3 regions of the Kushneria sp. AK178 genome follow, and region 3 is predicted to be linked to each of the others. Evidence: predicted binding sites of a transcription regulator. Region 3 holds the regulator's gene; each other region holds the start of a gene.
The links. Region 3 encodes LexA, which represses DNA repair genes until DNA is damaged. Its sites were predicted from a motif close to TACTGTNTANNTANACAGTA; they were not measured.

Region 1 (10,669 bases), 1.2 Mb from region 3:
GCAGCTGGCATCGCCCGGGGCCACCCTCCACCTTCTTCACGTCCGCGAGCTGCTGCCGCACCTGCATTACGGCAGCCTGCTCAGCATTCATGAGGCCATCCAGGCCTCATCACCGGAACATGCCGAAACGGAGATTCTGGCCGTCCTTGAACGGTCACAGGCGCACCTTCGCCGCCGCTTTGACGGGCCCATCGAGACCCATGGCCGCCACGGCGATCCGGCACGGGTGATCGCCCATGAGGCCGAGGCGCTGGGCACACAGGTCATCGTGATCGGCAGCCGCGGCCTGAGCGACTGGAGCGGCATGCTGATGGGCAGCGTCTCCCACAAGGTCAGCCATATCGCCTCCTGCATGGTCATCAGCGTGCATGACGATGAGGATGCCGCCCTGCCGGACGGGATCGATGACACCCCATACCAGGGGCTGTAGTCACACCGGGGCGGCCATGGCGAACAGGCCGATACGGACAGATCCTCAGAGGGTGGGCGCCAGCCCCAGCGCCTCGAGACAGGCGGTGAGCGAGCGTTCGCTGCGGCGCTCGTAGAGGGCAAACTCATCCTCCACTGCCACGCCGAGCGCCGCTTCGAACGCGCTGTGGCTGTCGGTGGCGGCGTAGTGCTGGGCGCTGCTCTCGCCCAGGTTGGACTGGAAGATGCCCGCGGCGCTGACCGGCAGAAAATCCTCGTAGGTGATGGGCCGCGCCCGGATCACGCCCCGGGTAATCAGCGCCTCGATGAGTGTGCGTCGCTCGTTCGGCAGGCTCTGCGCCTCCACAGCGCCTGCCCCTTCGACGAGTTGATACTCGAACCAGGCCAGCCCCTCACGGCGCAGGGTCGCCTCGTCATCGGGGAAGTCCTGAAAGGCGTCACGCAGCGCGCGCTGGTGTGCCGCCCCTTCCAGACCATGGGTCGCCTCGCGGGAAGCGGCCAGCAGCTCGTCATACAGCCGGCGACCGCGCCGGGTGAGGGCGGCGCCGCGCTGCTCGATCTCGCCGAAGCGCGCCGTGTGGGTGCCGGCCTCCTCGCCGTCGCCCGAGGGGAAGAGAATCGGCTCCTCCAGCGCCCTGAAGCTGGTCTGGCGCAAAAGGATCGGACAATTTCGCCGCGGTGGCCCTTCGATGGTGGCCTTCGGGCTGATGCCCCACTCGGGCATGGCCTGCTGGGTGGCGTCGATGTCCAGCGTGCGAGGGGTGAGGTGGTTGATGTGCGGGCCGTGAAAGCACACCACATCGGCGATCAGTCGGTGGGCCTGATGAAAGGCGTGATAGGTGTCGGCATCGACCGTGGCGTGGCGGTGCCAGCGAAAGGTCTCCAGCGCCTCGATCACAAACGCAGTGGCGTCCTCATCGCTTAGCCCGCCGTCGGCATCGAACCGGTCCAGCAGCGTGAGCAGTCGGTCGGTGAAGATCCGGCGCTGCTCGAGAATGGCCGCGGCGCGCTCGCGCAGGTCGTCATCCTCGATCAGCTCCAGACGCAGCAGCGAGGTGAACACCCGAAACGGATTCCGGGCCAGGGCGTCATCATCGACCGGGCGAAACGCCGTGGCGTGCACCGGCATGCCGGCCGGTGCCAGATCGTAATAGCCCACCGGGAACATGCCCATCACCGCGAACACCCGGCGCATGGTGTGAAGCTCGCCCGCCGTGCCCAGGCGAATCGCGCCGTGGCGCTCGATCTCGATGCGCGCCATCTCGCTGCCGCCCCGAGTGGCCAGGGCCTCCTCGTCCGGGGTGTGGTGATAGAGCGTCTGCGCATTGATGTCGGCAACCAGCTTCAACAGCGTGCCGTACTGGGGTACCTCCGAGCGGTACATGTCGGACATGGCGCTGGAAAAGCGGGTGCGAATATCGTCGGGACTGACGTGCCGGGCCATGAGGGTGCTCCGTGGCAGCAAAAAGGGTCTCCCGATTTAACGCCCGAGGGTGGCCGGCATTCAAGCGCCGTGAGGGCGGGCAAGGCCGCTGGTCCGCCCTCATCGGTTACGCTGTTGTCTCGAAAGCCGCCAATGCTGAACAAGGAGTGACCATGACAAGCGTCGAATATTATCTGCTGGATGTGTTTACCGACGCGCCATTTTCGGGCAATCAACTGGCGGTATTCATGGATGCCGAGGGGCTTGAAACCGCCACCATGCAGGCAGTGGCCTGCGAGCTCAATCTGGCCGAAACAGTCTTTCTGGGAACCGCCAGGGCCCCTGGTCACTACCCGATGCGGATCTTTACGACGACCAGAGAGCTGCCATTTGCCGGGCATCCCACCGTCGGTACCGCTCAGCTTCTCGCCGAGCTGGGTCTGGTCAGTCGCGAACAGACGCTGATCCTTCAACCCTCGGTAGGCGAACTGCCCATCGACTACGCGGACAGCAACGCCACCTTCACCACGGCTCGGCCTGCCAGTATTACTTCAAGCGTGCTGGACCAATCCACTGCCGCCGCCCTGCTGGGTCTGCAGGATCATCAGATTGTCGGCACTCCTGTGGTCTCTTCCTGTGGACTGGCGTTTCACCTGATCGAACTCAACGACCTCGCAGCGCTGCAGCACCTGGAGATATCCGAGACCGTATGGACCAACGTGGTGGCGCCGAGTGGGGTCGAGCAGGTGTACCTGTATGTTGCCGGCGTGTCAGCGGGCGAGGACACCGTACTTCGCACCCGGATGTTGTCTAGAGAGCACGGCCTGTGTGAAGACCCTGCCACCGGCAGCGCCGCGGCCGCGCTGAGCGGCTATCTGGCGACGACGGACAAAACCGAAAGCTGGATCATTCATCAGGGGGTGGAAATGGGGCGGCCCAGCGTGATCGAAACCGCCATGAACAACGAGCGAGTGCAGGTCGGCGGCAACGCTGTGCTGGTCGGTAAAGGCGAGATTTATCTACGCGATTAAGGTCGCCCTGCGTAGCAAGCAAAGGCGCATTTGCCGCTCGTATTCAACCACTGTTCAGAGCAGCAGCATGTTGATGCGGGCAAGTAGCTCGCCGTGATAGAGCACGCTCACCGCCAGGCTCAGGCCGATCAGGGCGATGGCCAGCGCCGCCACGCGGATCGCCCAGGTGGCCGGGACGGTGATCGGGGCATGACTGATCGTGATCACCCGCAGGCGCACGCCCGCCCAGGCGTACGTTGCCCCGGTGGCGATCAGCAGCGCCAAACCCGTCCAGGCAAGGCCATGCTCGTGATGGACAAACCCGCCGCGCAGCAACAGCGCCGAGATCAGCAGCATCACAAAGGCGGTGCGCGTCCAGGCAAGGCCCGTACGTTCGGGCTGCAGGCCGGGGTCGCGCTCAGCGGCCGGTTCGGGCCTGGTCATGGCGTCATCCCCACATCAGCAGCACGCCCAGCACCAGCGCCACGACCGTGACAAACAGCGCCAGAATCAATAGAAGCCGCGTGTAGGGCAGGGCATCATCGCTGCGCATGGCGCGCTCGTTGCTCGCCCAGCGGTGATAGGCGGCCAGCGACAGCACCGCCCCGGCCAGCGCCAGCAGCACCGCCACCGCCTCGCGCGCCCAGGGCGTGGCGATGTCCGGCGCGAACTGATAGATGCCCACCGCGCCGGCCATGAAGGCCAGCGCCGTGCGAATCCAGGCCAGGAAGGTGCGCTCGTTGGCCAGCGAGAAGCGATAGTCCGGATGGTGGCCCTGGCGCTGCCAGCGGGGGCGAAAGGCGCGGCGGCGGTTGGGGTCTGAAGACGGTGTGGTCATGGTCGAGACGGCGTGATCGGTGGCGTAAACTGAACGCATGATTCTCATGGGCGCCGGCGGGACGGCGGCGAGCCCTTACGATAACGGTTCACGGTCGCAGGAGACAGGCATGACCCTTCTGACACGAAGCTGCGCCCTCGGCGCACTGATGCTGCTGGCGGGCTATCTCTTTGGCGCCCTGTTGCAGAATGACTGGGCCTTCATGCACTGGCCGCTGCCGGTGCAGCTCACGGTCATCGTGTTTGCCCTCGCCGCCGTTGCGGTGTGGCTGCTGGTGCACTGGTTCGTGCGCGATCAGGACTGAGACTGATACCCCACCATGATAACCAGCGCCCCGGCCAGCGCCAGCCCGCCGCCCAGATAGTCACTCATCTGCAGCGGCTGACCATCCACCAGGCGCAGCCACGCCAGTGCGGTGATGAGATAGACCCCGGCATAGGCGGCATAGATGCGCCCGCTGGCGGCCGGGTGCAGCGTCAAAAGCCAGGCAAACAGCGCCAGCGACACCGCCGCCGGCACCAGCCACCAGGCGCTGCTGGAGAGCACCCACCAGCGATAGACCAGATAGCAGCCGACGATCTCGGCCAGCGCCGTGACGATAAAGAGCAGGGTGGTGATGACGGGGGCCATGGGCGCTCCGAAGTCGAACAAGGGGCGCCTACTCTGACACAGGGGCTGGGCAAGGCCACAAGGGATGGCTAGAATATGGGCCGGGTTCGCCGGTATAGCTCAGTTGGCAGAGCAACGCATTCGTAATGCGTAGGTCGGTGGTTCGAGTCCACTTACCGGCACCCGCAGGATTTTAAAGGCCCGGCGCATATGCGTCGGGCCTTTTTTTGTTTTGTAGGGTGGTATGGTCGTTTTGCTCTTGCTACAGCTGAATCTGAGAGCTTGAGCACTTTTTTTAATTAAGGACTGATCAGTACGTATCCGCTATTCAGTTCCTAAAAGTCTGGCTCATCAAGGCATACAGTCGGGGTTCGATGGCCAATACTATTGATGGGGAAGACGTGATACTGGTCGATCGCTCACGTACGAAGCCTGATGGTGTGTTCCTAGTACAAGTAGGGGGTGCACTGAGGGGCAAGCGTGTGCAGCGGATGATCGGCAGCGCCCTGTCATTGGTGAGCGATAACCGGAAGTACGAGCCTTGATTGATCACACCCGAGATGCTGAGTAGGGGAAAGGTTGAAGTGAGTGGGCAGGTATTTGGGCATTTGGGGCGGGTAAGCTAGTTGTGCTTTTCTCCTTTATCAGATAAAAATAATGCTTAATGTTTTAAGCGTTATGTTTTCGTTTTAGGAGTGTATATGGGCTACGAAAGCTGGAAGCATACAAAAATATCACCTAGCTCTATAGAGCTTGATCCAAAGAATCCAAGACTACCTAATCTTCCAGAAGGGGCGAACCAGCCCGATGTTAGGTCTAACTTGTTAGCATCATGCAAAGTCCGGGAGATGGCAAAGTCTATTTCTACTTCAGGATTTTATCCTGACCAGACTGTCGTTGTGATAAGGAAGCCTAATAAAAATAGTAGATTTATAGCTATCGAAGGGAATAGAAGGGTATGTGCTTGCCAGCTATTGCTAAAGCCAAACTTGGCTCCGGCCGAACATAGTAGGTATATAGAAAGACTTTCTGTTCAAGGCGAAAGTTACAAGGCCAGCTTTGAAAAAATCCCAGTTGTAATTGCACCTGATAGATTGGCAGCGATTCGGTTAGTCGTATCTAGGCATCTGAACCAAGCGCCTGTTATAAGCTGGTCTTTATATGCTCAAGGGCAGTTTGCTATTAATGCTTTTAACGATGGCAAAACTATGGAGCAGGTTATAAATGAAACAGGACTGAGTAGTTCAGATATACGAAAAGCGGTGCAAGATGCTCGTATTATCGATTTGTTTATGGGGCTAAAGTGGGATGAGGGTGAGAAAGAAATAATTTATGACAGCGTCGACGACTTTCCAGTTGGTGTTCTAAGGCGAATACTTACCAGTAGCGTGACAAAAGAAAAATTTGGCAATATTTACTTTGATGACTCTGGATGGCTAAATTTTGAATGGGATCAAGAGATAATAGAAAGTGTCTTGAAGAGATTTATGTATGATTCGTTACCGGCACTTACGGGGAGTAGCAAAAAAGCAGTTTTGACAAGTAGAACTATTAACGATAAAGAGGACGTGAAAAGATATTACAAAGAAGACTTTATTCTCGATGTAAAAAATGTTGGAAATAGTAATGCTGTTTCAGCTAAAGACCTGATTGAGCATGTTGATAGGCCCTCTTCTAATAATGATAGTAAAGGTAAAAATGAAGGTGAATTGGGTGCGAAAAAGCCTAGCCGTCCAAAAAAGAAAGTAAATCCTAGAGCATTGCCTGCCAATCTTGAAATAAATATTAAAAATGACAAAGCAGGGCGAATTCTTCAAGAGTTGCAAATTATTGAGCCGCAAAAATATCCCTATGCGACGGCCTTGCTTTTAAGAAGCTTACTAGAGGTATCTTTGATAGCTAGAATGAAGCATGTGGATGTCTGGAAAGATTTTATGATTCAACATCAGAAAGGCAGTGGTATACCGCCTTTAGAAACTATAGTCAAATTTGCAGGATCTTGCTCTAAAACAGTGCCTGATCAAAGTTTGAGAAACTCTATGAGTAATCAGCATACGGTACCTAGAAAGCTACTCAACTTTGTTACTCATAACGATCAGCATGTTTTTACTTCTACTGATGCTAAAGACGCTGCTGAAAAAATGACTCCATTATTTAGAGCTTTACTTGAGGCAAAATATTAGCGCCTCAATGTTGGTTTATTTTCAAGAAAAAGGTTTCCATAAAAGAGCACTTCTTTAGCTTTTGGGCGTTTTAAGTGAGTTGAGTAGTGGAGAGAAAATTCTTCACACTCAGCTCCTTGATAAAGCGCCTTGATCTCTTCGCAATTGTCGTAAGTAACAAGCCACGGGGTTTCGAGCGCCACCACCTTCTCAGCAATTTCTGCATGATCTTCGGGTTTGTAGAAATTGCGATAGAGCTGGTTGGCTTTATTGTAGTAGGGTGGATCGAGATAAATCAGGGAGCTTTCCGGGGTTTCAAGAAAGCCCGGCTGGATCAGTTCCATGGCGTCTACATCATAAAGCGAAATGTCTTCCCGCCGTGCGGCAATATCCTTGATGCGTTTGCACAGCCCTTCAATGTTGTATCGCGCATCCAGCTTGTAAGTGCCACCTTGGCCTTTCCCGCCGATGACGCCGCCGGAAATAATGCCTGACCGGTTGGTACGGTTCATAAAGAAAGTGGCAAAGCCAAGGATTGTGGTATCAACTTCGCCCGGCACGTCCACGATTGCACGCTGCTGGTACCAGGTATCCATGGTGACAGGTGTTTCTCTGATCAGCGATACAAGACGCTCACTGTCATTAAGTACAGCCCACCAGAAAGCGTAAATCGCTGGATCAGCATCGTTGATCACGATACTGCTCACATGTTCTTTCAGCAGCAGATACATGGCTGCGCCTGCACCACCTGCGTAGGGCTCTACGTAGCAGCCTTCTTGCAGGTCGTTATGCCGGATAACTTCAGCCAGCCATGCGCCAAGTCGTCCTTTGCCGCCTGGGTAGCGTAGAGGGGTAACGAATGAAGAAGACATGGCACTTCCAAATAAAGATGCATCTAATTCTAACTGCTTGTTCATAAGATGGCCACCTCCAAAAAGACATTTATTATCAATAAGATAAATTTTTGATAGATGGCTTGATGTCGGCATTGTACTGGATTTGCATCCAGTAACAAAGTTTGGAAGTAATGTGTGTTTTGCTTTGAACAAATGTTCATGCTTTCGATTGACATGAAGTTCTTTCAAGAGCGGTTTAGCGGCTTCCTATAGATAGTAATTTTTTATTTTATTCTGCTTGTCACCTGTCCGGCAGTAGACGAATTGTACCTCTTGGGTTGGTGCGCAAGTCACGAGAGCGCTCTCCGAGCTTGGTAAGGAGCTTTGCAAATCTTCTACTTGGGTGGCATCGTCCAAGAGATACGTCAGCGTTGAAAACGTCAGGATTATTACCTTTACTCTATCTGCCGGTCACATGGTCGTTAATTCGGCCCGCCCTACGCTTTCCTTCCACTCGCCCCATACACCTCCGTATATCTCGTTGCCCCATCACTCCTGCACGACGCCATCAGTTCCTTCACTACACGCCTCTGCCGGGTCCTGATACTGGTTTCCTTGTCCCGATAGTGCGCGTTGGCCAGCCAGTTGAAGCTGCCAACGATGGCGTACTTCTTGTCCACAATCAGACACTTCTCATGCGTGGCGCGCTGCACAATGGTCAGCCGGCCCTTGCGACTCTGTTCGCCGGTTTTTTTCAGATTCTCCAGTGCCCTGATCGCCGTGTCGGAAAGCCGGTGCTGCCGGTCGCGATCGCTGGCGCCGTAGGCGATGTGAACGTTGACGCCGCGTTTTAGCGCACTCGCCAAAAGATCACAGAACTGATCGTTCACGACCCGATCGGACAGCCAGCCGGAGACGATCATCAGGTCCTTTCGGGCAATCTCAAGCGCGTGGATCAGCTCACTATGATGGTCACGCCCCTGGATCAGCTGGTTTTGGGTCGCGGTGCTTTTGGCGCCGGGCGCCGCCCTGCTGTCGGCAGTTTGAGTCGCCTTGCCGGCTCGCGCTTTCTGCCTGAGGAAAAACCGAGTGCCGTACCAGCTGATCCACGCGGTGAAGGTCTGGACAGCCAGCACGGGCAGCCACCCGAGCGTCATGAGTGACCACAGCGTCCAGCCCAGTGCGGCGACCGCGCCCACCCTGCGATGCAGCCGGGTCAGGCACAGCACCGAGATAAAAATCACCAGCTGGTAATGCAGAAACGTCATCAGAAATGCCTATCAAAAACAGCATGTTATCCGGTGCTGTCGAAACAGGCCATGCCTGACGTTATCCGGGGCGTGAATTTCTCTCTTCACCGCTCGTGACTACACTCCCGTCATGTGCGGACGATACGTATTGTTTACCCAGCGCCGGAAGGCAGCTCGAGAGCTGTCGTTTGACGTGCGCGATCACGTCGATGATGCCGAGCGGCCTCGCTACAACGTGGCGCCCGGCACCCATGTGCCCGTGGTGCTGCATCGCGAAGATGAGGAGGCGGCGAGCTTCGAACACGTCTGGTGGGGCTATCACCCGCACTGGGCGGGCGATGACGCGCCGACGCCGATCAACGCGAAGGCCGAGAAGGTCGCGACGTCGAAGTACTATGCCGGCGCGTTTTCCCGTCACCGCTGCCTGGTGCCGGCCGATGGCTGGTATGAATGGCTCAAGACGGGGGATGGCAAGCAGCCGCATTTCATCTGCCGGGCGGACAGGGCGCTGATCTGGCTGGCCGGCATCTGGTCAACGCGGCCGGATGGCGAGCCGGGGCTGGCCATCATCACCCATGATGCCCGCGGGGCGGCCCGGGACGTCCATGACCGGATGCCGCTGGCACTGGCGGATGACTGCCTCGCGGACTGGCTGGACCCGCACATGACCGAACGGGAGACGATCCGTCAGCTGATCAAGCCGGTGCCGGCAACGGCCATCACCCACTGGGCGGTGTCGAAGGATGCCAACCGGGTCGGCAATGACCACGCCGAGCTGGTCGAGCCGTTGAATCCGGCGTAAAACCGCGACCGGTCATTTTCCCTTTACCCGCTGCAAGGAGGCGTCATGCGCGTGGCGTATCGAATGCCCATGCCCACCATGGTGCCCCGAGGCGAGCAGGACCCGGCCTACACCCCGGGCGCTGACCGCTGGCAGCAGTTTTTGCCCCGCATTCGCATCTCTCCTTTCTGGCAGAAGTGGTGCAGGACGATGACGCTATCGATCCGTGGCAGGAGGGCGACTGGCTGGTCGTCGATCAGATGCGGTCACTGCGCGACGGCGCGCTGGTGGTGGTCAATGTCGACGAGGCGCTGTACGTCTATCGCTATGCCCATCGCATCAACCTGCCCGTGCTGGAGGGGCTGGACGGGCAGCTGTGGACGGGCGATCTGACCAACGTGGATATGGTAGGCGTGGTGTCGCATCAGGTGCGATCGGTGTACTGACGCAGCCCTTGATCGGCGACCGGGCCTGACATGGCGGTATCGGGTCATGACGCCGGGCACTCCCGCTTCTGCTGTCCCGGCTCGATCAGGCCTCCGGCGGGAGGCGATTACTTTCCCGAAGCGCTTTCCGCAGAAACGTTGCCCTCGGCGTCAGCCGGTCAGGCGCTTGTCGGAGGCGGTATCGTTTTCCAGGGGGGAGGTTGTGGTATCGGTATGCTCCCTGTCGGCTTCAACCAGCCGATGAATCTTCACCGCGTGGCGCGCTGTTTCCGACTGTTCTGTTTCCAACAGCTGCTGTTCCGTGCGCCGGGCCTGATCGTCCGCGCGCCGGGACAGGACAAAGGCGCCCAGAAAAAAGCTCACCAGCAGTAGATAAAATGCCCCAAAAATCAGCCAGACCATAAGGCCTCCAATTCAGTCACCATGGGATACGTTAAGTATTAATTCCATAGGTTACCGAATGTAAAGTCCTTGGCCTAAAACTTGTTAAGCGGCAGCCAGGTCTGGAGAAGCAGAGAGATCATTCCTTTTTATGGCCTCACGCATGGGCGGTCACGGACTGTCCTCCTTGTCGGCGGGTGCCTTGCGTTTTTCGAAGTGCCGGTAGAGCCGCCACCAGGCCAGCGCGCCTGTAATGCCGACTATTAATGCAAAAATAATCATCGTCTTTACCTATTGGTTGCCTCGATATTTAACATGGATCACGTTTTTGATTTTGGCAATCAGCGTCGTGCTCGGGTTGTGGCGGGCCGACCTGCTAGATGATGCAGGGAGGGCCGGGTTGAAAACGGGGCAGGCAACGGTAGCGATCCGCTCCGCATCAGGACATGGAGCAGACCTCCTGAAAAATGGCTGCGCGCTCGGGGCGGCAGTCATGCCTGAAAG
Region 2 (10,669 bases), 570 kb from region 3:
TCGTCGTCGCTTTCGACCTTCTCATGCTGGATGCGCTGGTAAATCTCTTCACGATGCACGGACACATTTCTGGGGGCGTTGACCCCCAGACGGACCTGGTTGCCCTTGACGCCGAGCACGGTCACGGTAATTTCATCGCCAACCATGAGTGTCTCACCCACGCGGCGAGTCAGGATGAGCATTGCGACCTCCTTTTCATTGCTGCTTCCCTATACATAGCTTCATAAGGATCGTGCACCGGATTGAATGAAGCGGAGCATTATGCGACAAGCCGACCCATGAGCCAACCTGTGTTATCCCGCCTGATTCTCCCTTCCTGGTACACGATCACTGGTTCAGTGTGGCAGAAAGCCCCGCAAGCACCACCCTGACCCCCTGTATTACCGTGTTTTTTTAATCCTCCTCGCTCACATCCGCCTTATCAAGGCCAAAGGCGGTATGCAGCGCACGCACGGCCAGCTCAAGGAACTTTTCATCGATAACGACCGATATCTTGATTTCTGAAGTCGATACCATGCGGATATTGATGCCCTCATCGGCCAGCACGCGGAACATCCGGGTCGCCACGCCGGCGTGGGAGCGCATGCCCACACCCACCAGCGACACCTTGGCGATCCTGTCATCACCGCGCACCTCACCGCCGCCCAGTGACGGGATGACCTGCTCCTGCAGGATGCGCTGGGTCTGGCGAAAATCGTTTTTCGCCACCGTAAAGGTGAAGTCAGTGTAGCCGCCGGTAGGCGCGACGTTCTGGACGATCATGTCGACTTCGATATTGGCGTCCGAAATCGGTCCCAGAATGCGCGAGGCAACCCCCGGCACATCCGGTGTATTGACCAGGGTCAGCTTGGCTTCGTTGTTGTTGAAGGCGATACCCGAGATCAGTGGCTCTTCCATGTTGGCAATCTCTTCGTCTGCAGTAATCAGGGTGCCCGGACCGTCCTCGAAGGAGGAGAGTACGCGCAGCGGGACGTTGTACTTGCCGGCAAACTCCACGGCGCGAATCTGAAGCACTCTGGAGCCCAGGCTGGCCATCTCCAGCATCTCCTCGACCGTAATGCTTTCCAGTCGACGTGCCTTGGCACACACGCGCGGATCGGTGGTATAGACGCCATCGACATCGGTATAGATCTGACACTCGTCAGCCTGGAGGGCTGCCGCCAGCGCCACGCCGGTGGTGTCGGAGCCGCCGCGGCCCAGGGTCGTGATGTTGCCCTCACTGTCCACGCCCTGAAACCCGGCCACGACCACGACCTGGCCCTCGTCGAGATCGGCGCGCAGGTCGTCGGTCTCGATGCGCTGGATACGGGCGCGGGTATGGGCGCTGTCGGTACGAATGCCGATCTGGGCCCCGGTGTAGGAGGTGGCCCTGACGCCCAGCTGATGCAGGGCCATCGCCAGCAGTGAAATGGTGACCTGCTCGCCGGTCGACACCAGCATGTCCATTTCACGCGGCGTGGGCTCTTCATTGATCTGGGCGGCCAGTTCGATCAGGCGATTGGTTTCACCGCTCATGGCCGAGACCACCACCACAACCTGATGACCCTGGTCACGAACGCCCTTGACCTTTTCGGCTACCGCCTTGATTCGCTCGACGCTACCGACCGAGGTACCGCCGAATTTTTGTACGTAAAGCGCCATGGGTGTCCCTGTTGTTGGTTAATTGGACAATCAGTTTTCAAGTGTTTCGGCGACCCACTGGCGCGCCGCCTGCAGGGCGTTGTCCACGCCGCTGACATCGCTGCCGCCGGCCTGGGCCATGTCGGCACGACCGCCGCCACGCCCGCCGACCATGGGCGCAATGGCGCTGACAAGGCTGCCGGCACTGAGACGATCCACCAGATCCTTCGTAACGCCGGCAATCAGGTTGACCTTGTCATCACCGGCCACCGCCAGAACGATCACGCCGGACTCCAGACGGTTTTTCATCTGATCCATGACGCCACGCAGCTCCTTCGCGCCTACACCTTCGAGCTGACGGGTCAGAACACGCACGCCACCAATGTCCTCGGCGGCGTCCAGCAGATCGTTGCCGGCCTGGCTGGCCAGCTTCGCCCGGTTGCGCTCCAGCTCGCGTTCGAGCTCGCGGCTGCGCTCCAGCAGGGTACCCACGCGCGCCTCAAGCTGGTCGGGTCGCGCGCGCACCTGATCGGCCAGGCGCGCCACCATCGACTGCTGATCGCGGAACCAGCGCAGCGTCGCACCGCCCGAGATCGCCTCGATACGGCGCACGCCGGCGGCAACGCCCGATTCGCTGACCAGTTTCACCGGGCCGATATCGCCGGTGCGCAGGACGTGGGTACCGCCACACAGCTCGATGGAAAAGTCGTCGCTGCCCATGGTGAGCACGCGAACGCTTTCACCGTATTTGGCTTCAAACAGTGCCTGGGCCCCCAGCTTGCGCGCTTCATCCAGCGTCATCAGCTGCGTGGTGACCGGGGTATTGGCCATGACCTGCTCGTTGACCATCGCCTCGACCCGCTCGAGCTCTTCAGGCGTCACGGCGTCGTTGTGGCTGAAGTCAAAGCGTAGCCGCTCATCGCCGACCTGCGAGCCCTTCTGCTGCACGTGGGTACCGAGCACGCGCCGCAGGGCCTCGTGCAGCAGGTGGGTGGCCGAGTGGTTGCGCATGATGGCATGGCGGGTCGGCGTCTCGACGCTGGCCTCGACCGTGGCCTGCGCCGGCAGGACGCCTTCGCTCACCTCGCCCAGATGCACGAAGTGCTGGCCCCGCTTCTGGGTATCGCGCACGTTGAACACCACGCCCGGCAGCGTCAGGGTGCCGCGATCGCCGATCTGACCGCCGGACTCGGCGTAAAAGGGCGTCTCATTGAGCACGATGGCGCCGCTCTGCCCGGCTTCGAGCCGGTCCACGGGCGCCCCCTGATCGTTGAGCAGCGTCAGTATCTGCCCGGTCGCGGTCAGGCGCTCGCGCCCGACAAACTCGGTGGCGCCTTCCAGATCGATATCCACCTCGAGGCGCGCCCCGAACTGGCTGGCGGCGCGGGCACGCTCGCGCTGCGCCTCGAGCTCGCGCTGAAAGCCGGCTTCGTCCAGCGCGATGTTGCGTTCGCGGGCAATATCGGCGGTCAGGTCATAGGGGAAACCGTAGGTGTCATAGAGCTTGAAGATGGTCTCGCCATCCAGCTCGTTCGACTCGAGACCGGCCAGCGCGTCATCCAGCAGGCGCATGCCGTGATCCAGCGTGCGGGCAAACTGCTCCTCCTCTTTCAGCAGCATCCTTTCGATCTGTTCACGGCGCGCGTGCAGCTCGGGATAGGCGCCGCCCATCTCCTCATCCAGCGCTGCCACCAGACGATGGAAAAAGGGCTCGCGCACGCCGAGCTTGTGACCGTGGCGGACGGCGCGTCGAATGATGCGACGCAGCACATAGCCGCGCCCCTCGTTGGCGGGCATGACGCCATCCACGATCAAAAAGGCGCAGGAGCGGATGTGGTCGGCAATGACGCGCAGCGAAGGCTGATGAATGTCGTTTTGACCGGTAATTTCGGCGGCGGAGGCCAGCAGACGCTCGAACAGGTCGATCTCGTAGTTGGAGTGCACGCCCTGCATGACGGCGGCAATACGCTCAAGGCCCATGCCGGTGTCGATGGAGGGGCTCGGCAGCGGCGTCATGTTGCCCTGGGCGTCGCGGTCATACTGCATGAAGACCAGATTCCAGACCTCGATGTAGCGGTCACCGTCCTCGTCCGGGCTACCCGGCGGGCCACCGGCAACGTCGGGGCCGTGGTCATAAAATATTTCCGAACACGGCCCGCAGGGGCCGGTCTCGCCCATCTGCCAGAAGTTGTCTTCATCCAGCCGCGAGAAGCGCTCAGCACTGACGCCCACGTCGTTGAGCCAGATGTCGGCGGCTTCATCGTCACTGACATGCACCGTGACCCAGAGCTTTTCCGCGGGCAGGCCCAACTGGTCGGTCAGAAACTGCCAGGCGTAGTGGATGGCCTCACGCTTGAAATAGTCACCAAAGCTGAAATTGCCCAGCATCTCGAACAGGGTGTGATGGCGTGCGGTATAGCCGACGTTGTCCAGATCATTATGCTTGCCACCGGCCCTCACGCAGCGCTGCGCCGAGGTGGCCCGCACATAGGGCCTGGGGTCACGCCCCAGAAAGACATCCTTGAAAGGCACCATACCGGCATTGGTGAAAAGCAGCGTGGGGTCGTTGTCGGGCACCAGCGAACTGGAAGGCACCCGGGTATGGCCGTGCTGTTCAAAAAATTTCAGAAATGCTTGTCGTATGTCGGCGCTTTTCATGGGCTTCCCGTAAACGATGGGTCAGGTCTTTTAAAATGAGGCAACAGGCGATGCACCGGGCGACGCTTCTGGGCGGCGCTACCGGTCGTCAACAGGCGCCTCGAGGGGCGACCCTCATGAGATTCCGGCCTCCTGTACGCACGCCATCGGGCTCATGCGCACAATGAGACGAATTTTGGCGGCTTAATGTATCAGCATGTCGCCTCCCGGCGCGACACTCCTGACACGCACCATTGTGTCTCATGGCGGCTGCCGCGTGCCAGCGCGGGGGCCTATGACGGCCAGGCCTGTCGCATGGCGCTGCTGCACTGCTGGCCGTCGAATCCGCGTGATGCCAGAAAGCGCTGGCGTTTGGCCCGGGCCTTCATGTCATCACCCGGGCCCTCGAAGCGCCTTGCCAGCGCCTCGGCGGCCAGCGCCGTCCAGTCGGCATCGCTCTCCTCCAGCGCCTGCGCAATCATCTCGCGCTCGATGCCGCGACCCGCCAGCTCGGCACTGATCTTGCGCGGGCCCTGCAGCCGCGCAATGCGCGAGCGCACGAAATGCTCGACAAAGCGGGCATCGGACTGCAGGTTTTCCGCGGCAAGACGGTCCAGCAGCGCATTGACCTCCTCGGGCGCATGCTCGTGACGCAGCAGCCGCTCCTCGAGCTCGCTGCGGGTATATTCGCGCCGGGCCAGCAGCGCAATAGCCTCTTCATAAGGCGTTCTTTGCGACATCGCTCTCTCTCCGTGATGTCATCCATTAAAGCAAAAGGGGCACGCTCTGTTGAGCGTGCCCCTTCGATACCGCGATGGCAAAACGATGGTTACAGCAGTTCGTCGTCGTTGGCGTCTGCCGGTGCTTCGGCCTCGGCGTCAGCCGCCTTGTCCTCTTCCTTCGCCTGCGGCGTGGTCAAAAGCTGACCGCGAATGGCGTCCTCGATCTCCTGCATGACCTCGGGATTGTCCTCGAGATACTGGGCGGCGTTGGCCTTGCCCTGCCCGATCTTGTTGCCCTTGTAGCTGTACCAGGCGCCGGCCTTGCTGACCAGGTTGCACTGCACACCCAGATCGACCACTTCACCGGCGTGGTAAATGCCCTTGCCGTACATGATCTGGAACTCGGCCTGACGAAACGGCGGCGCCACCTTGTTCTTGACAACCTTGACGCGGGTTTCATTACCCACGGCCTCATCGCCCTGCTTGACCGAGCCGGTACGACGGATGTCCAGACGCACGCTGGAGTAGAACTTGAGCGCATTGCCGCCGGTGGTGGTTTCGGGGTTGCCGAACATGACACCGATCTTCATGCGGATCTGATTGACGAACATCACCATGCAGTTGGCATTCTTGATGTGTCCGGTCACCTTGCGCAGCGCCTGCGACATCAGACGCGCCTGAAGGCCGACGTGGGAGTCGCCCATTTCGCCTTCGATTTCGGCACGCGGTGTCAGCGCGGCCACCGAGTCGACCACGATGACGTCCACGCCGCCGGAACGTACCAGCATGTCGCAGATCTCGAGCGCCTGCTCACCGGTATCGGGCTGGGAGACCAGCATGTCGTCAAGATTGACGCCCAGCTTCTCGGCGTAGCTGGGATCGAGGGCGTGCTCGGCATCGATGAAGGCACAGGTCTTGCCCTGCTTCTGCGCCTGAGCGATGACCGACAGGGTAATGGTGGTCTTGCCCGAAGCCTCCGGGCCGAAAATTTCAACGATACGCCCGAAGGGCAGACCGCCCACGCCAAGGGCAATGTCCAGCCCGAGCGAGCCGGTCGAAACGGCGGGAATGGCCACGCGGGGCGCATCGCCCATCCGCATGACCGCCCCCTTGCCGAACTGACGCTCGATCTGGGAAAGGGCTGCGTTAAGCGCCTTGGAGCGGTTGTCATCTTGTGCCATGTTGGCCCTCCTGTCGGGTCAGCCTGACGCTGACACGTCAATAAACTGTATTCTTATCCAGTATTTTAAACCAAAAGGACGGTCTGTCATATCCCCTCGGTGACTTATTTCACCTCATGCCCATGGAGACAGCGCCGCCGCGCCTCAGTCAAAGGGATTTTCCTCGAGTCGCTCGATCAACCCCTTGAGTGCCAGCGCTACCGCCTCACGACGCACGTCGAGGCGCTCGCCGCTGAGCTGATAACACTGGGCCTGACTCTGGGTCGCATTGCCCCAGGCCAGCCACACCGTGCCCACCGGCTTGTCCGGTGACCCGCCGCCCGGACCGGCCACGCCGCTGATCGCCACGCCCAGGTCCGCCCCGCTGTCGCGACAGGCGCCGCGTACCATTTCATGCACCACGGTCTCGCTGACCGCGCCGAAAAGCGCCAGTGACACCGATGACACGCCCAGCAGGCGCTGCTTGGCACTGTTGGCATAGGTGACATAGCCGGTCTCGAAGCACGCCGAGCTGCCGGCAACGTCGGTAATGGCCCGTGCCACACCACCGCCGGTGCAGGATTCGGCGGTGGTCAGCACCACACGCTGCTGCTCACAGAGCAGACACAGCCGGCTGGCCAGCGCCTGTATGCCCGATGCTGTTGCCATGACAACTCCCGCCGATGACCTTTAATTGACAAAATCACATGGTACTCGATCGCTGCCGGCAATGGGGACACCACCCCGATAACCATGCTCCCCCTGCCGCAGGCGAGAAACCTGCACTGTCTGCACTATAGCAATACAGCCGCGATAGCGGATCATGATAATCTCGGGAGCCTTTCACCTCATATGTCATCGGACAGGGTCAATTTCACGTGGCAGGCAAGACCGAGTCCCAACCAACGCCCATGATGGCGCAGTATTTTCGCATCAAGCGCGAGCACCCCAGCGTGCTGCTCTTTTATCGCATGGGAGATTTCTACGAGCTCTTCCATGAGGATGCCAAACGCGCCGCTTCACTTCTCGACATCACGCTGACCGCCCGCGGCACCTCCAACGGCGCCCCCATCCCCATGGCGGGGGTACCCTATCACAGCGCCGAAAGCTATCTGGCCCGGCTGGTCCGCATGGGCGAGTCGGTGGCCATCTGCGAACAGATCGGTGACCCGGCCACGGCCAAGGGACCGGTAGAGCGTCGCGTGGTACGCATCGTCACCCCCGGCACGCTTCACGACGAGGCCCTGCTCGATGAGCGCCGCGACAATCTGGTCGCGGCCCTGCACGGCGATAACGATCACTGGGGACTGGCCTGGCTGGAACTCTCCAGCGGCCGCTTCAGCGTGCTGGAAGTCGAGGGCGAAGGGGACATGCTGGCCGAGCTGCACCGGCTCGACCCGGCCGAACTGCTGGTCATGGAGAGCCTGCCCCTGCCCGCACGCCTTGAAGAGCGACCCGGTCTGCAGCGCCAGAGCGACTGGCACTTCGACCTGGAAACGTCACGACGCCTGCTCTGCGACCAGCTGCAGGTCCAGAACCTGTCGGGCTTTGGCTGCGACCACATGACCCGCGCGCTGACGGCCGCGGGCGTGCTGATCGACTACGTCCGCGACACCCAGCGCACGGCGCTGCCGCATATCACCGCCATCGGCGTGGAAAACCGCGACGACTCGGTGGTCATCGATGCCGCCAGCCGGCGCAATCTGGAGATCGACCGCAACATGGCCGGCGGGCAGGACAATACACTCGCCTCGGTGCTCGACACCACGGCCACCCCCATGGGCGCCCGCCTGCTGCGCCGCTGGCTCAACCGTCCGCTGCGCGACCGGGATCAGATCAATGCCCGACAACAGGGCGTGAAGCGGCTGGGCGACGAGGACCACATCGAAGCCTTCAACGACATCCTGCGCGGCATCGGCGACATCGAGCGCATCCTGGCCCGCGTGGCCCTGCTCAGCGCCCGCCCGCGGGATCTGGCCCGGCTGCGCGACGCCCTCAATGCCCTGCCGGCGCTGGCCGAGCGGCTGCAGACGATCCCCGCAGGCAGCGTTCTGGATGACCTGGCCCGGGACATCGTGCCCTGGCCGACGCTGGCCGATACGCTGAGTCGCGCCCTGATCGACAGCCCGCCGGTGGTGATTCGCGATGGCGGCGTCATCCGCGAAGGCTTTGACGAGGAGCTCGACGAGTACCGGTCACTGCACGAAAACGCCGGCGACTATCTGGTCCAGCTGGAGGCACGCGAGCGCGAGCGCACCGGCCTTGCCGGGCTCAAGGTGGGCTACAACCGGGTGCACGGCTATTACATCGAGATTCCCCGGGCGCAGGCGCGCGAAGCGCCGGCGGACTACATCCGCCGCCAGACCCTCAAAAACGCCGAGCGCTTTATCATCCCCGAACTCAAGACCTTCGAGGACAAGGCGCTGTCGGCCCGCACCCGGGCGCTGGCGCGTGAAAAGCTGTTGTATGACGGCCTGCTCGAGGCGCTCAACGCCGAGCTGACGGCCCTGACACGGATGGCGCAGGCGCTGGCCACCCTGGATGTGTTGCACACTTTTGCCGAACGGGCCCATGCCCTGTCACTGGTCTGTCCGGTACTGCATGACACGCCGGGCATGACCATCCGCGACGGCCGCCATCCGGTGGTCGAGCACGTCTCGAGCCACCCTTTCGTGCCCAACGACCTGCACTTTGATGACGACACCCGCATGCTGGTGATTACCGGACCCAACATGGGCGGTAAATCCACCTTCATGCGTCAGAATGCCCTGATCGCCCTGCTGGCGCACACCGGCTGTTTCGTGCCCGCCACCAGCGCCGATATCGGCCCGATTGATCGCATCTTCACTCGCATCGGCTCCTCGGATGACCTGGCCGGCGGGCGCTCGACCTTCATGGTCGAAATGACCGAAACCGCCAGCATTCTGCATAACGCCACCGATCACAGCCTGGTGCTGATGGACGAGATCGGCCGCGGCACCAGCACCTTTGACGGGCTGTCGCTGGCCTGGGCGGCCGCCGAACACCTGACCGGCACGCGCGCCTTTACGCTGTTTGCCACCCACTATTTCGAAATGACCGCCCTGCCCGAGCACGCCGAGGGGGTCGCCAACGTGCATCTCAATGCCACCGAGCACAACGACGGCATCGTGTTCATGCACCGGGTCGAACCGGGCCCCGCCAGCCAGAGCTACGGGCTTCAGGTGGCCCAGCTGGCCGGTGTGCCCCGCTCGGTCATTGCCCGCGCCCGGGAAAAGCTCATGACGCTGGAAGCGCAGGACATCGAACGCCCGGCCCCTGCCTCGCCGCCATCAGCCCCGGAGACAGCGCCGCCGCAGCAGGACGATCTGTTTGCTGCCACCCCGCATCCGATGGTCGAGGCGCTGTCGCAGCTGGATCTGGATGCCCTGTCACCGCGTCAGGCCCAGGAGTGGCTGTATCAATGGCGTGACCGACTGGACTGATGCCCATGACCGCCCGGGCCGGCAGGACGCTTTCAGCACATGCGGCTTGTCGCCGGACGGGCGCGCCTTCTAGAATAAGGCCCCTTTTCGTGGGCCGCCCCACACCCCTTTTCAACACGGTCTGTCCCCGTACGGGCCGTGACCGCCTGCTACCCCGGAGTTCGTGACATGACCTTTGTCGTCACCGAGAACTGCATTCAATGCAAATACACGGACTGTGTAGAAGTCTGCCCGGTCGACTGCTTCTATGAAGGCCCCAACTTTCTGGTCATTCATCCGGATGAATGCATCGACTGCGCCCTTTGCGAGCCGGAGTGTCCGGCCGAGGCCATCTATTCGGAGGACGAGCTGCCGGAGGGTCAGGAGAAGTTCATCGAGATCAACGCCGACCTGGCCGAGAAGTGGCCCAACATCAACGAGCGGACCGACCCACCCGCCGATGCCGATGAGTGGAACGGTGTGCCCGGCAAGATCGACAAGCTGGCGCAGTAATCACTGTCGGGACCGATGCCGTCCCGACACGCCCCTCCCCGGCCTGATGTTATCCGATCGTGTCGGCTACCACTGCCGGTAACCCGCCTTGACAGTGGCGCACAAAAAAAGGCGGCCCCGAGGGGCCGCCCTTGCATCCTGCGTCCTTGAGCCTGTCCATTGGCTCGCCGTCCATTGGCGTCATCCATGCAGAGAAATCGAATCCATCCGATACCCAGCGCGCCAGAACCTCATGTTGTCGTTGATGTTCCAAACGGTGCCATCCCTTTGCCACCGTCGGATGAAAACCCGATCAGCACTGCCAGGCGATCAAGCCTTGTTGAAAAAGGCGGCCCCGCAGGGCCGCCCTTGCCTCCTGCATCCTTGAGCCTGTCCGTTGGCCCGCTATCCATTGGCGTCGTCCATGCGGAGAGATCGAATCCATCCGATACCCAGCGCGCCAGAATCCTGTAGTGTCGTTGATGTCCTGAACGGTGCCATCCATTTGACGCCGTCAGATGAAGGCTCGATCAGTGCTACTGATCGATAAAAAGATTTTAAAAAAAGAATTAATCAAAGACTTGTAACGATCAGA
Region 3 (10,669 bases):
ACCGCATCAGGACATCGTCTCGGAGCGTTTGCGCACCCTGCGACAGATGCAGCATCAGTACCAGAGCATCATCCTGGCGCCGGTCAACACCCTGATGCAGCGCCTGCCGCCCACCGACTATGTCGCCGTACAGGCCCTGCAACTGGAAACGGGCATGTCGCTGGACCGCCAGCATTTTCGCGAGCAGCTCCATCTGGCCGGCTATCGTGCCGTCGAAACCGTTTATGAACCGGGGGAATACGCCTTTCGCGGCGCCCTGATCGATCTGTATCCGGTCGGCAGCGAGCACCCGCTGCGCATCGATCTCTTCGACGACGAGGTCGATACGCTTCGCCACTTTGACCCCGATACACAGCGCTCCACGGATCGCATCGAGCGCATCGAACTGCTGCCGGCGCATGAATACCCGCTCACCCAGGATGCCATCGCACGGTTTCGCGAGGGCTTCGAAACGCTCTTTGACGTTGACCCGCGCCACTGCCCGCTCTATCTGGACGCTCTACAGGGCATTCCCTCGCCGGGTCTCGAGCAGTATCTGCCGCTGTTTTTCGAGCGCACCTCGACGCTTTTTGACCATATCGGGGACAGCCTGCGCTGTGCCCTGCTTCCGGGCACCTTTGAGGCCGCCGAGGGCCACTGGCAGTCCATTACCGGACGCTATGACAATCTCGGCGTTGATCCCACCCGGCCGCTGCTGCCACCAGTAAAGGCCTTTATCCCGGTGGCCGAACTTTTCGGACACATCAACCGTTACCCACGGCTGCAGTGGCGCACGGATGACGAAGGCACACCGGTCGAGGGCGCGGCCCTGCCCGATATTGCCATCGACGGACGGGCCACCAGGCCGCTGGCATCGCTGGAACAGTTTTTGAGCGCTCACGACGATCTGCGCGTGCTGTTTGTGGCGGAGTCGCGTGGCCGGCAGGAAGCCCTGCATGAAACCCTGGCGCCCCTGAATCTGGCCCTGAGGGATACGGACAGCTGGCAGGCCTTTCTCGAGGCCGATCAGCGTCATGCGATCGTTGAAGGCGGGCTTGAACATGGTCTGTGGCTGGAAAGTGCCGGACTGCTGGTACTCACCGAGACCGAACTGCATGGCGAGATCGTGCGTCAGAGCCGGCGCCAGAGTCGGGCCACGGATGACAATGAGCTGGCCGTACGCCACCTCTCCGAGCTCAGGGAAGGCGCCCCGGTCGTTCACCAGGCCCACGGCGTGGGCCGCTATCTGGGACTCGAGACCCTGCACGCCGGCGGCATGCCGGCCGAGTTTCTGACGCTGGAGTATTCCGGTGGCGCCCGCCTCTATGTGCCGGTCGACAGCCTGCATCTGATTTCGCGCTATGCCGGCGCCAGCGATGACAGCGCCCCCCTGCACAAGCTGGGCAGCGATCAGTGGGAAAAGGCACGACGCAAGGCGGCGGAAAAGGTCCGCGACACGGCGGCCGAACTGCTCGATGTCTATGCCCGACGCGAAGCGCGCGAGGGCTTTGCCTGCGAACCGCCGGGGCAGGAATACGCCCGTTTTGCAGCGAGCTTTCCCTTCGAGGAAACCCCCGATCAGCGCATGGCCATCGATGCCGTGATCCATGACATGACCTCGACCCAGCCGATGGACCGGGTCATCTGTGGTGATGTCGGTTTCGGCAAGACGGAAGTGGCCATGCGGGCGGCCTTTCTGGCCGTTCAGTCCGGTCGGCAGGTGGCCGTGCTGGTGCCCACTACCCTGCTGGCACAGCAGCACTTTGACAATTTCCGCGACCGCTTCGCCGACTCGGCCATCAACATCGATATCCTGTCGCGCTTTCAGGGCGGCAAGCTGCAGTCACAGACGCTGGAGCGCCTCAATGACGGCCGCATCGATATCGTCATCGGCACCCACAAGCTGCTGGGCAAGGAGCTCGAGTTCGCCAATCTGGGGCTGGTCATCGTCGATGAAGAGCACCGCTTTGGCGTCCATCAGAAGGAGAAACTCAAGTCGCTGCGCGCCGAGGTCGACATCCTGACCCTGACCGCCACACCGATTCCGCGCACGCTATCGATGGCCATGAGCGGCATGCGTGATCTTTCCATCATTGCTACACCGCCGGCGCGCCGGCTATCGGTCAAGACCTTCGTGCAGCAGCGCAACCAGGCCGTGCTCAAGGAAGCCGTACTGCGTGAGCTGCTGCGTGGCGGTCAGGTCTACTACCTGCACAACGAGGTCAAATCGATCGAGGCCACGGCCGAGAAGGTGCGCGAGCTGGTGCCCGATGCCCGTGTCGGCGTCGCCCACGGGCAGATGGCCGAGCGCGCCCTGGAACGGGCCATGTCGGATTTCTATCACAAGCGCTTCAATGTGCTGGTGTGCTCCACCATTATCGAAACCGGCATCGATGTGCCCAGCGCCAACACCATCATCATCGAGCGCGCCGACAAGTTCGGACTGGCTCAGCTGCATCAGCTGCGCGGCCGGGTGGGCCGCTCGCACCACCAGGCCTACGCCTACCTGCTGACGCCGCCGCCCAGACAGATGACCACGGATGCGACCAAGCGTCTTGAAGCCATCACCCAGGCCGAGGATCTCGGCGCGGGCTTTACCCTGGCCAGTCACGATCTGGAGATCCGCGGTGCCGGGGAGCTACTGGGCGAGGAGCAGAGCGGTCAGATCGAGACCATCGGCTACAGCCTCTACATGGAAATGCTTGATCGGGCCGTCAACGCCATCCGAAGTGGCAAAACGCCCAACATTGAAGCGCCCATGTCGGAAGGCGTGGACATCAGCCTCGGGCTGCCGGCGCTGATCCCCGAGGATTACATGCACGATGTTCAGCAGCGCCTGATCATGTACAAGCGCATCAGCAATGCCAAAAACGATGGTGAGCTGCGGGAGCTGCAGGTCGAGATGATCGATCGGTTCGGTCTGCTGCCGGAACCGGTCAAGCACCTTTTCCGTCAGGCCACACTGCGCTTTCGCGCCGAGCGGCTGGGCATTACGCGGCTGGAAGCCGGGGACAGGCGCGGCCGTATACAGTTCAGCCCCGAGACCTCGGTGGATCCCATGACGCTGGTCAAAATGATGCAGCAATCACCCGATCAGTATCGGCTCGATGGTGCCGAAACCCTGCGCTTCGAGCAGCCCATGGAGACACCCGAGGCGCGCTTTGCCGCCATTGAATCGCTGCTGGACCACTTCAACCAGAAAAGCTGAAGCGCCCGGCTTGCCGGGCAAACAACAGGGGCCGGCCCTGATGGCCGGCCCCCTGTCGTGTGGTCTGATGCCCTCTCGACGCTGCGGCACCCGCCGGCATCGATATGTCGGCCGGGAATGATCGATGCCCGCTCAGAGCCCGCGCGGGGCAAAAATCCCCGGCGCGTTGCGCCAGTAGCCCTTGTAGTCCATGCCGAAACCGAACACGTAGCGGTCCTCGACCTCCAGGCCACAGTACTCCGCCTTGAGATCGGGAACGGCCTTGCGATCGTGCATTTTCTCGACCAGTACGGCCGAGGAGACGCTGGCCGCCCCTGCCTGACGACAGTATTCCAGAATGGCGGCCAGCGTTGCGCCTTCATCCAGAATATCGTCGACGATGACCACGTGGCGTCCGGCCATCGGAATCTCGGGAGAAACGCGCCAGAACAGCTCCCCCCCGCGCAGCCCGCCCCGGTAGCGCGTGGCATGTAGATAATCGACTTCCAGCGGAAAGCCCAGCCGGGTCAGCAGATGCCCGGTCGTGATCAGGCCGCCATTCATGACGCAGTAAAAGACCGGCATGCTGTCGGAAAGGTTCTGCGTTAATCGTTCGGCCATGTCATCCAGCGCCCTTTCGACAGCCGGTAGATCGATCAGACAGTCCGCCTCATCCATCAGGACCTTCATATCGTTGTGATACTGGGCTATCTCGGGGGGACCATCCTGCTGTTCAGCCATCGCCATCTGACTCACTGTTGGGTTCGGTATCAAACGGGGCCCGTTGCCCCCGGTGCTTGTCCCGCGACCGGCGCTCGGTGGCCGACCGGGAATTTTGAGGGGCGCTATCCTGACGTGAATCCCCTTCGGGCTCAAGGTCCATCGGCTCCGCCGTGTTACCCAGGCGTATCTCATCGGGGACATAAACCCTTGAAGCCGGCAGCGCCAGCTCGGCCCCATGGTGGTCGATGATGTCACGAACCTTGAGCAGGATGCGCTGTCGGGTCTCATTGTAGCGCTGCCAGTCGGTGACACTGCTCAATGCATAGATCATCAGGTTCAGCGAATAATCACCATACTGGTTGAAATTCACCGTGATCAGCTCGTCGCTGTTGATCTCTTCGTCCCGATCGAGCATGTCACGTATGTCACCGGTAATCGCCTCGATCGCCCCGGCATCCTGATAGCGGATGCCGACATTTTCCCAGATAAGACGCGCCTGCATGCGTGACGGGGTTTCGATGGTAATCCGGTTGAAGGCGGCATTGGGCACGTAGATGGGCGGACCGGCAAAGGTGCGTATGCGGGTCAGACGCCAGCCGATGTCCTCAACAACGCCTTCAATGTCGCGATCGGGCGAGCGGATCCAGTGCCCCACCCGAAAGGGCTTGTCCAGATGAATCACCATGCCGCCAAAGAAGTTGGCCATGACATCGCGCGCGGCAAACCCGATCAGCAGCCCGCCGGCACCGCCGACTGCCAGAATACTGGACATGTCGACGCCCAGCAGCTGCATGGCCAGCAGCATGACGGTCAGCAGGGTGACCGCGCCCACGATCTTGGTCACGGCCGAGGCCGTGGTCTGATCGACCGGAGACGAGCGGGAATTGCCGGGCGGGAAGACCATGCGCTGCTCGAGACGCTGCATCAGCCGGATTTCACCCCAGAAGATCAATACCAGGGTGATCATGCCGAACGTCAGCCCCATATAGCGGCTGACCCCTTCAAGTTCGACCTCCTGAGCCACCAGGGTCAGAATCATGCACAGGGCACCGCTCCACAGCCAGACCCGAAAGGGCACACGAGCCCCGTGCACCAGCGCATCGTCCCAGCGTCTCGGGCTGTGGCGCAGACGCCGTTCCAGACGACGCAGCAGAAGTGCCGCCGTGATATCAACGACCACCGTCAAAAGCATCAGTCCGATCAGCATGAGGGCCCAGCCCGGGATTCCGAAGAGCTGATCCAGCCGGTCGCGCGTACCGGTGAGCAGTTGTTGCCAGAGTGCCGTCGCTTCCATAACGCAGGGGCTCCTTCAGATCATCGGGTGCGCTGGCGCATCAGCCGATCCGCTGCAGCCGCTCACACGTATGCTGCCAGCGTGGCAGCGTCATGAGCGTTTCAATTGTCAGGCGCTTGCCGCTGAAGTAGAGCCTGTTCAAACGCTGCCGGCTCTCGGGCAGCACGGTGTGTCGTGCCAGTGTGTCGCGGGCCTGTGCCGCCGCGTCAGGGTCATTGCATAACAGGGTCAGATCGCAGCCGGCCTGTAGTGCTGCCATGACACGCTCACCGGGCCCGCCTGCCATGGCGGCCCCTTCCATGGAAAGATCGTCGGAAACGATCACGCCATCAAAGCCGATATCGTGACGCAGATACTCAAGCCAGTACTGCGAAAACCCGGCAGGCCGATCGTCAATCCGGGTAAAGCGCACATGGGCCGGCATGATGCCGACCAGGTGATCGGACAGGGCCCTGAAGGGCATCAGGTCATGCGACTCGAGCACCTCGAGTGTCCGGTCGTCTTCCGGCATCACCAGGTGTGAATCGAGCGTGACGCCGCCATGGCCGGGGAAATGCTTGCCGATACCGGCCATGCCAGCCTCCTCGAACCCGTCGATAAAGGCGCCGCCCAGGGCCGTCACATGCTGCGGGTCATCGGAAAAGGCGCGGTTGCCGATGGCCGGACAGCGGGCATCATCCAGATCCAGCACCGGCGCGAAGGAAAAGTCGACGCCACAGGCGGCCATTTCCATCGCCAGCAGCCAGCCGGTGTCGCACGCCAGTGCCAGCGCCTTTTCGGGCGCCTGACGATAGTACCGGCCCAGACGCGCCATGGGCGGCAGGGCTGTCACACCGTTGCGCAGACGCTGAACACGCCCACCCTCCTGGTCGATGCCGATCACGATATCGGGATTACATCGACGAATGTCGTCACACAGCCGGCGCATCTGCCCGGGGGACTCGACATTACGCGCAAAGAGAATAATGCCTCCCACGGCAGGGTGCGCAAGCCAGTCCCGCTCCTGCTCGCTCAGGTGCGTGCCCTGAAGATCACACATGAGGGGGCCACCGAACGTGGCGACCTTTGAGTCGGTCATGAGTGGGTTCCTGTTCTGGCGTAGGACGTCATCTCTGGCGGTATATGCTGATCGATCCGTGCGACTGATGCATCATCGGCCACCGGTGCCCGCAGGGCGTGCAGTGCCACCGGCTTCAACCGCTGGGCCAGCTCCCGGATCGTGATGCGCTGATGGTAGTCATGCTCGGCGATATCGCGCAGGGTATTGAGCCCGGACAGCGTAAAGATGACCGACCCCAGCATGAAATGCAGCCGCCAGAAGCGTTCATCGTCGGCCAGCTCCGGGGTAGCCTGCCTGAGCAGCTCCAGAAAGCGTGAAAAGATATCGCCGTAACGCCGGCGCAGCTCGTCGCGAAGCTGGCGCTGCGTCTGAGAGTAGGCCAGCCCCAGCAGCTTCATGAAGGTTCTCAGATCATGATTGTCGGAAGGCATTTCCAGCACGCTGGCAAAGAGCGTATCAAGCAGCCCATCAAGATCCGGCGCGCCCGCCTCACCGGCTTTCAGCGCATCAAGCCGTCGGTGCAGATCCGCACTGAACGGGTCCAGATACCGGAAAAACACGGCCTGTATCAGCGCCTGCTTGGAGCCGAAGTGATAGTTGACGGCCGCCAGATTGACTTCGGCCCGGCCGGTGATCCGACGCAGGGAGGTTTCAGAGAAGCCATGCTCGGCAAACAGCACTTCAGCCGCATCAAGGATTCGGGTCACGGTATCGGATGGCACCATGGAAAATATCAGTTCTCTTTCATGAAAATAAAACGTGCGGGCCAGTCATCGATGGTATCACCATTGCCGCCTGACACCTGCATTCAGGCAGCATCGCAGCACTTGCATTGACATGACGACTGGATACAATCACATACTGTATACATCAACAATGGCCACTGCACATGACACGACCGTTGACCGCTCGCCAGCAGGCCGTATTCGATTTTATTGCCAGCACCATCAATGAGCTCGGCTATCCGCCCACGCGGGCCGAAATTGCCGGTGCTCTGGGATTTCGCTCGCCCAATGCCGCCGAAGAGCATCTGCGGGCACTGCGCAAGAAGGGGGTTATCGAGATGATCCCCGGGACATCGCGCGGCATTCGCCTGTCCCATCAGGAGCAGACCATTCAGGAGCAGGAAAGCACTGCTGCCGGCCTGCCCGTTGTCGGGGAAGTCGCCGCCGGCAGCCCGATTCTCGCCGCCGAGCATATCGCGCGCTACTGCCCGATGCCGGCCGACTTTTTCAATCCGGGGGCGGATTACCTGCTTCGCGTGCGCGGCCTGTCGATGCGCGATGCCGGCATCCTCGACGGCGATCTGCTGGCCGTCCACCGCACGCATGATGCCCGGGACGGGCAGATCGTGGTGGCGCGCCTGGGAGACGATGTCACGGTCAAGCGCTTCAAGCGCCAGGGCAGTGTTGTCAGCCTGATTGCCGAAAACCCCGATTTTGAGCCCATCACCATCGATCTGACAAGACAGAGCCTGGAAATAGAGGGCGTCGGCGTTGGCGTGATTCGCGGCGGCGACGGCAACAACCTTTAACCGGCACGCCGGCTTTTCTCAAGGGTGTGCCTGCGGGCACACCTAACGCACCCGCGGCAGCATGAGGCGTGCCCTGTCCAGCGTCATCCCCGCCTCTTGATAGAGGTCCATCACCAGATGGCATTCGTCGTCACGCATCCCCATTGGCCGGGCATCACCAAAAAGACGCGTCAGATCACGCATGGCGGCCAGGCGAGTCGACGGACGACGCTGGCACTTTTCCAGATCCACCAGTGCCGTACTCGCGCTGTCATCAGCATCGAGTCGAACCAGCACCTCCTTGGGATAGAGATGGCCGTGCTTGTAGGCACTGCGGTGCAGCCTGATGAGATTGCTTGCCAGTGCCCGGAATATGGCGATGCGCTGCCCGGTATCGTACTCGTCAGCCCTGAGCATGGCCTGCAGGCTCTGGTAACCGTGGAGGGCCTCGGTCACCATGACGGCCTGCCACCCCTGCCCGCTTTTTCTGGCCTTGAAAAAAACGGGAGGCGGCGCGTTGACCCCCAGCATCTGGCACCGTTTGAGGCCCTGCCATTCACGCACCGTGGTAGGCCGTCCCAGCGGATAGCGCAGGCTACGAAACAGATGGCCGTGCTGAATCTTGACATAGTAGGAGGGACCCTGCGGATCGGGCCGGATGAACCGAACACCGCTGAGGCCTCCCTTGCGTTCGTTGGGGGGTTCTACCCACTCTCCCGGCGCTTGCCACCAGAAGTCAAAATCACCCTGCAGGGTCTCTGACATAACAGATCAATTCCGGATCTTCAGCCCCCGGGGGCCGAAAGGACGATCCCCGCCCATAAACGGGGATCGGGCGAGTCAAAAAGGCGAATCAATGAATGGCGGCAGGCTCGGGGGCTTCAGTGCCCTCATCCTCTTCTGCGAGTACGGAGCGGGAGATCAAATGGTCCAGCATTTCCCGGGCCACATCAAAGCGATGATGCCGCAAAAGTTCAAGCGTACTGGACGAAAACCGGATACTGGCCAGCGGCTCGTTTGTCTCGTCACTGTCGGCGGCCCGAAGCACAAACTGACCATCTTCAAGCTCGACGATCTCGAATACGGCGGCGTCAGTCATGAGCCACCTCACTGATCCGATCAGCGCCAATCATTAACGCAATATTAATTTCCCTGAAAAGGGATGTCACGTTGTTCCAATACAAGACATTACCACTCATGGCTGGTTTCACGGAGTCTGGGAAGCAGCGTTCGAAAACTATCAAGACACGTTGCAAGTTCCCGGGAAAGGGGCTCACTCTGGCTGGACGCAATCATGTTGTCGTGCCGACGCAGCCGCGCGGCACCACCTTCATCATGAAGACGATCAAGCAGCTGCAGCAGTCTGGCAAGCCAGCTGTCGGGACGGGCCATGAGCTCTCGCAGCAGTTCGATTTCGGCCACCGGTGCCGGCGGCTGTTCAAGGACCCTGCGCCAGTGCATGTCAGGCCAGCGGCAGGTATGCGCGATTTCCTTGATCAGGCTTTCCAGTGCCATTTCGAGCATCGATAGCGCCCCTTCCTCGAGCGCTCGTCGCCGGGCATCGGCATGCTCATCATCGCCGGCAGACTGATCCAGCAGCAGCATGGCCTGATACAGCAGCTGATTGGTGCGGCCCTGATGGCTCATGATGCCTGCTTCCCTGACTTGCCGCCCTTTTTGGCACCGCTCCCCTTGCGGTTATCCTCGACCTGCCAGCGCTCGCCGTCCCACAGCGCCTTCCAGCCGGTCGCCTTGCCCTCTGCCTCGCTCAACACATACTGGCTTTTGGTCTTGCGCGAGAACCGGATCTGGGCCGGATGCCCATCCGGGTCGTGATCCGGCGCCTCCAGCAGAAAATGGTACTTTTCCGGCAGCGCCTCGGCATGCGGTCTGATCTCGCTGACCAGCGGCGGTCGCGTTTCACGGTTTTTCGGGAACTGGCTGGCCGCCAGGAAAAGACCGCTGGCGCCATCACGCAGCACGTAGTGATCCTCCACCTTTTGACAGATCAACTCCGGCATCGGAATCGGGTCCATCTTGGGTGGCGCAGGCTCGCCGCTTTTCAAAAGCTTGCGGGTGTTTTTGCAGTCATCGTTGGTACAGGCGAAATACTTGCCGAACCGCCCCGAGCGCAGCTGCATTTCCGAGCCGCACTTGTCGCACTCGATGGTCGGGCCTTCATAGCCCTTGATGCGAAAGTGGCCCTCTTCGATCTCGTAGTAGCCATCATCATCGTTGCTGATGTGAATCTTGCGCGTCTCATCAATGAGGTAGCTGTCCATCGCCGTGCCGGTATTCGGATTACGACGCTTGGCCCTCAGGGCATCGGTTTCGGCATTTTCATCGGCATCCGCCGGCACCGCCTCTTCCCCGGGCAGCAGATCAATGGTGGTCTTGCAGCGCTCCTTGGGCGGCAGGTTGTAGCCCGAGCAGCCCAGAAAGACGCCGGTGGAGGCGATGCGAATCTGCATGGGTCGACCGCAGGTGGGACATTCGATGCCGGTTTCGACCGGCTGATTGGGGCGCATGCCCTCCTCGCCCTCGGCATGCTCCAGCCGGGCGCGGAAATCGCCATAGAAACTGTCCAGCAGTTCGCGCCAGTCACGCTCGCCGTCGGCGACGTGGTCGAGCTCGTCTTCCATGCGGGCCGTAAAGCCATAGTCCAGCAGATCCTGGAAGGACTCGATCAGCCGGTCGGTGACGATCTCGCCCAGTTTTTCGGCATAGAAACGGCGGCTGTCCAGCTTGACGTAGCCCCGTTCCTGAATCGTCGAAATGATGGCCGCATAGGTGGAGGGCCGGCCGATGCCGCGCTTTTCGAGTTCCTTGACCAGGCTGGCCTCGGTATAGCGCGCGGTTGGCTTGGTGAAATGCTGTTTCGGATCGAGCGCCCTGAGTTCCAGCGTCTCGCCC

Region 1: a site for LexA is predicted at 7,463-7,482, ahead of M1D97_RS02320 (DNA adenine methylase). Genes of this name have one in related genera too.
Region 2: a site for LexA is predicted at 6,204-6,223, ahead of recA (recombinase RecA). Genes of this name have one in related genera too.

What each region holds. Positions count from the first base shown of each region.
Region 1 covers NZ_CP096381.1:497,785-508,453, forward strand. Annotated here, with positions in the region: gene M1D97_RS02270 (universal stress protein) at 1-430, shown strand, start outside; gene hglS (2-oxoadipate dioxygenase/decarboxylase HglS) at 476-1,873, opposite strand; gene M1D97_RS02280 (PhzF family phenazine biosynthesis protein) at 2,026-2,883, shown strand; gene M1D97_RS02285 (DUF202 domain-containing protein) at 2,938-3,306, opposite strand; gene M1D97_RS02290 (YidH family protein) at 3,311-3,739, opposite strand; gene M1D97_RS02295 (hypothetical protein) at 3,810-4,004, shown strand; gene M1D97_RS02300 (YnfA family protein) at 3,995-4,330, opposite strand; tRNA gene M1D97_RS02305 (tRNA-Thr) at 4,419-4,491, shown strand; gene M1D97_RS02310 (S24 family peptidase) at 4,684-4,854, shown strand; gene M1D97_RS02315 (hypothetical protein) at 5,011-6,492, shown strand; gene M1D97_RS02320 (DNA adenine methylase) at 6,489-7,388, opposite strand; gene M1D97_RS02325 (phospholipase D-like domain-containing protein) at 7,805-8,575, opposite strand; gene M1D97_RS02330 (SOS response-associated peptidase) at 8,706-9,359, shown strand; gene M1D97_RS02335 (S24 family peptidase) at 9,539-9,784, shown strand; gene M1D97_RS02340 (hypothetical protein) at 9,935-10,186, opposite strand.
Region 2 covers NZ_CP096381.1:1,076,707-1,087,375, reverse strand. Annotated here, with positions in the region: gene csrA (carbon storage regulator CsrA) at 1-182, opposite strand, end outside; gene M1D97_RS04850 (aspartate kinase) at 394-1,641, opposite strand; gene alaS (alanine--tRNA ligase) at 1,672-4,278, opposite strand; gene M1D97_RS04840 (regulatory protein RecX) at 4,551-4,997, opposite strand; gene recA (recombinase RecA) at 5,087-6,160, opposite strand; gene M1D97_RS04830 (CinA family protein) at 6,305-6,808, opposite strand; gene mutS (DNA mismatch repair protein MutS) at 7,051-9,603, shown strand; gene fdxA (ferredoxin FdxA) at 9,772-10,095, shown strand.
Region 3 covers NZ_CP096381.1:1,649,559-1,660,227, reverse strand. Annotated here, with positions in the region: gene mfd (transcription-repair coupling factor) at 1-3,187, shown strand, start outside; gene M1D97_RS07415 (hypoxanthine-guanine phosphoribosyltransferase) at 3,320-3,907, opposite strand; gene M1D97_RS07410 (mechanosensitive ion channel family protein) at 3,900-5,183, opposite strand; gene nagZ (beta-N-acetylhexosaminidase) at 5,224-6,261, opposite strand; gene M1D97_RS07400 (TetR/AcrR family transcriptional regulator) at 6,258-6,968, opposite strand; gene lexA (transcriptional repressor LexA) at 7,133-7,777, shown strand; gene M1D97_RS07390 (lipopolysaccharide kinase InaA family protein) at 7,820-8,521, opposite strand; gene M1D97_RS07385 (hypothetical protein) at 8,610-8,855, opposite strand; gene M1D97_RS07380 (DUF6586 family protein) at 8,945-9,403, opposite strand; gene topA (type I DNA topoisomerase) at 9,400-10,669, opposite strand, start outside.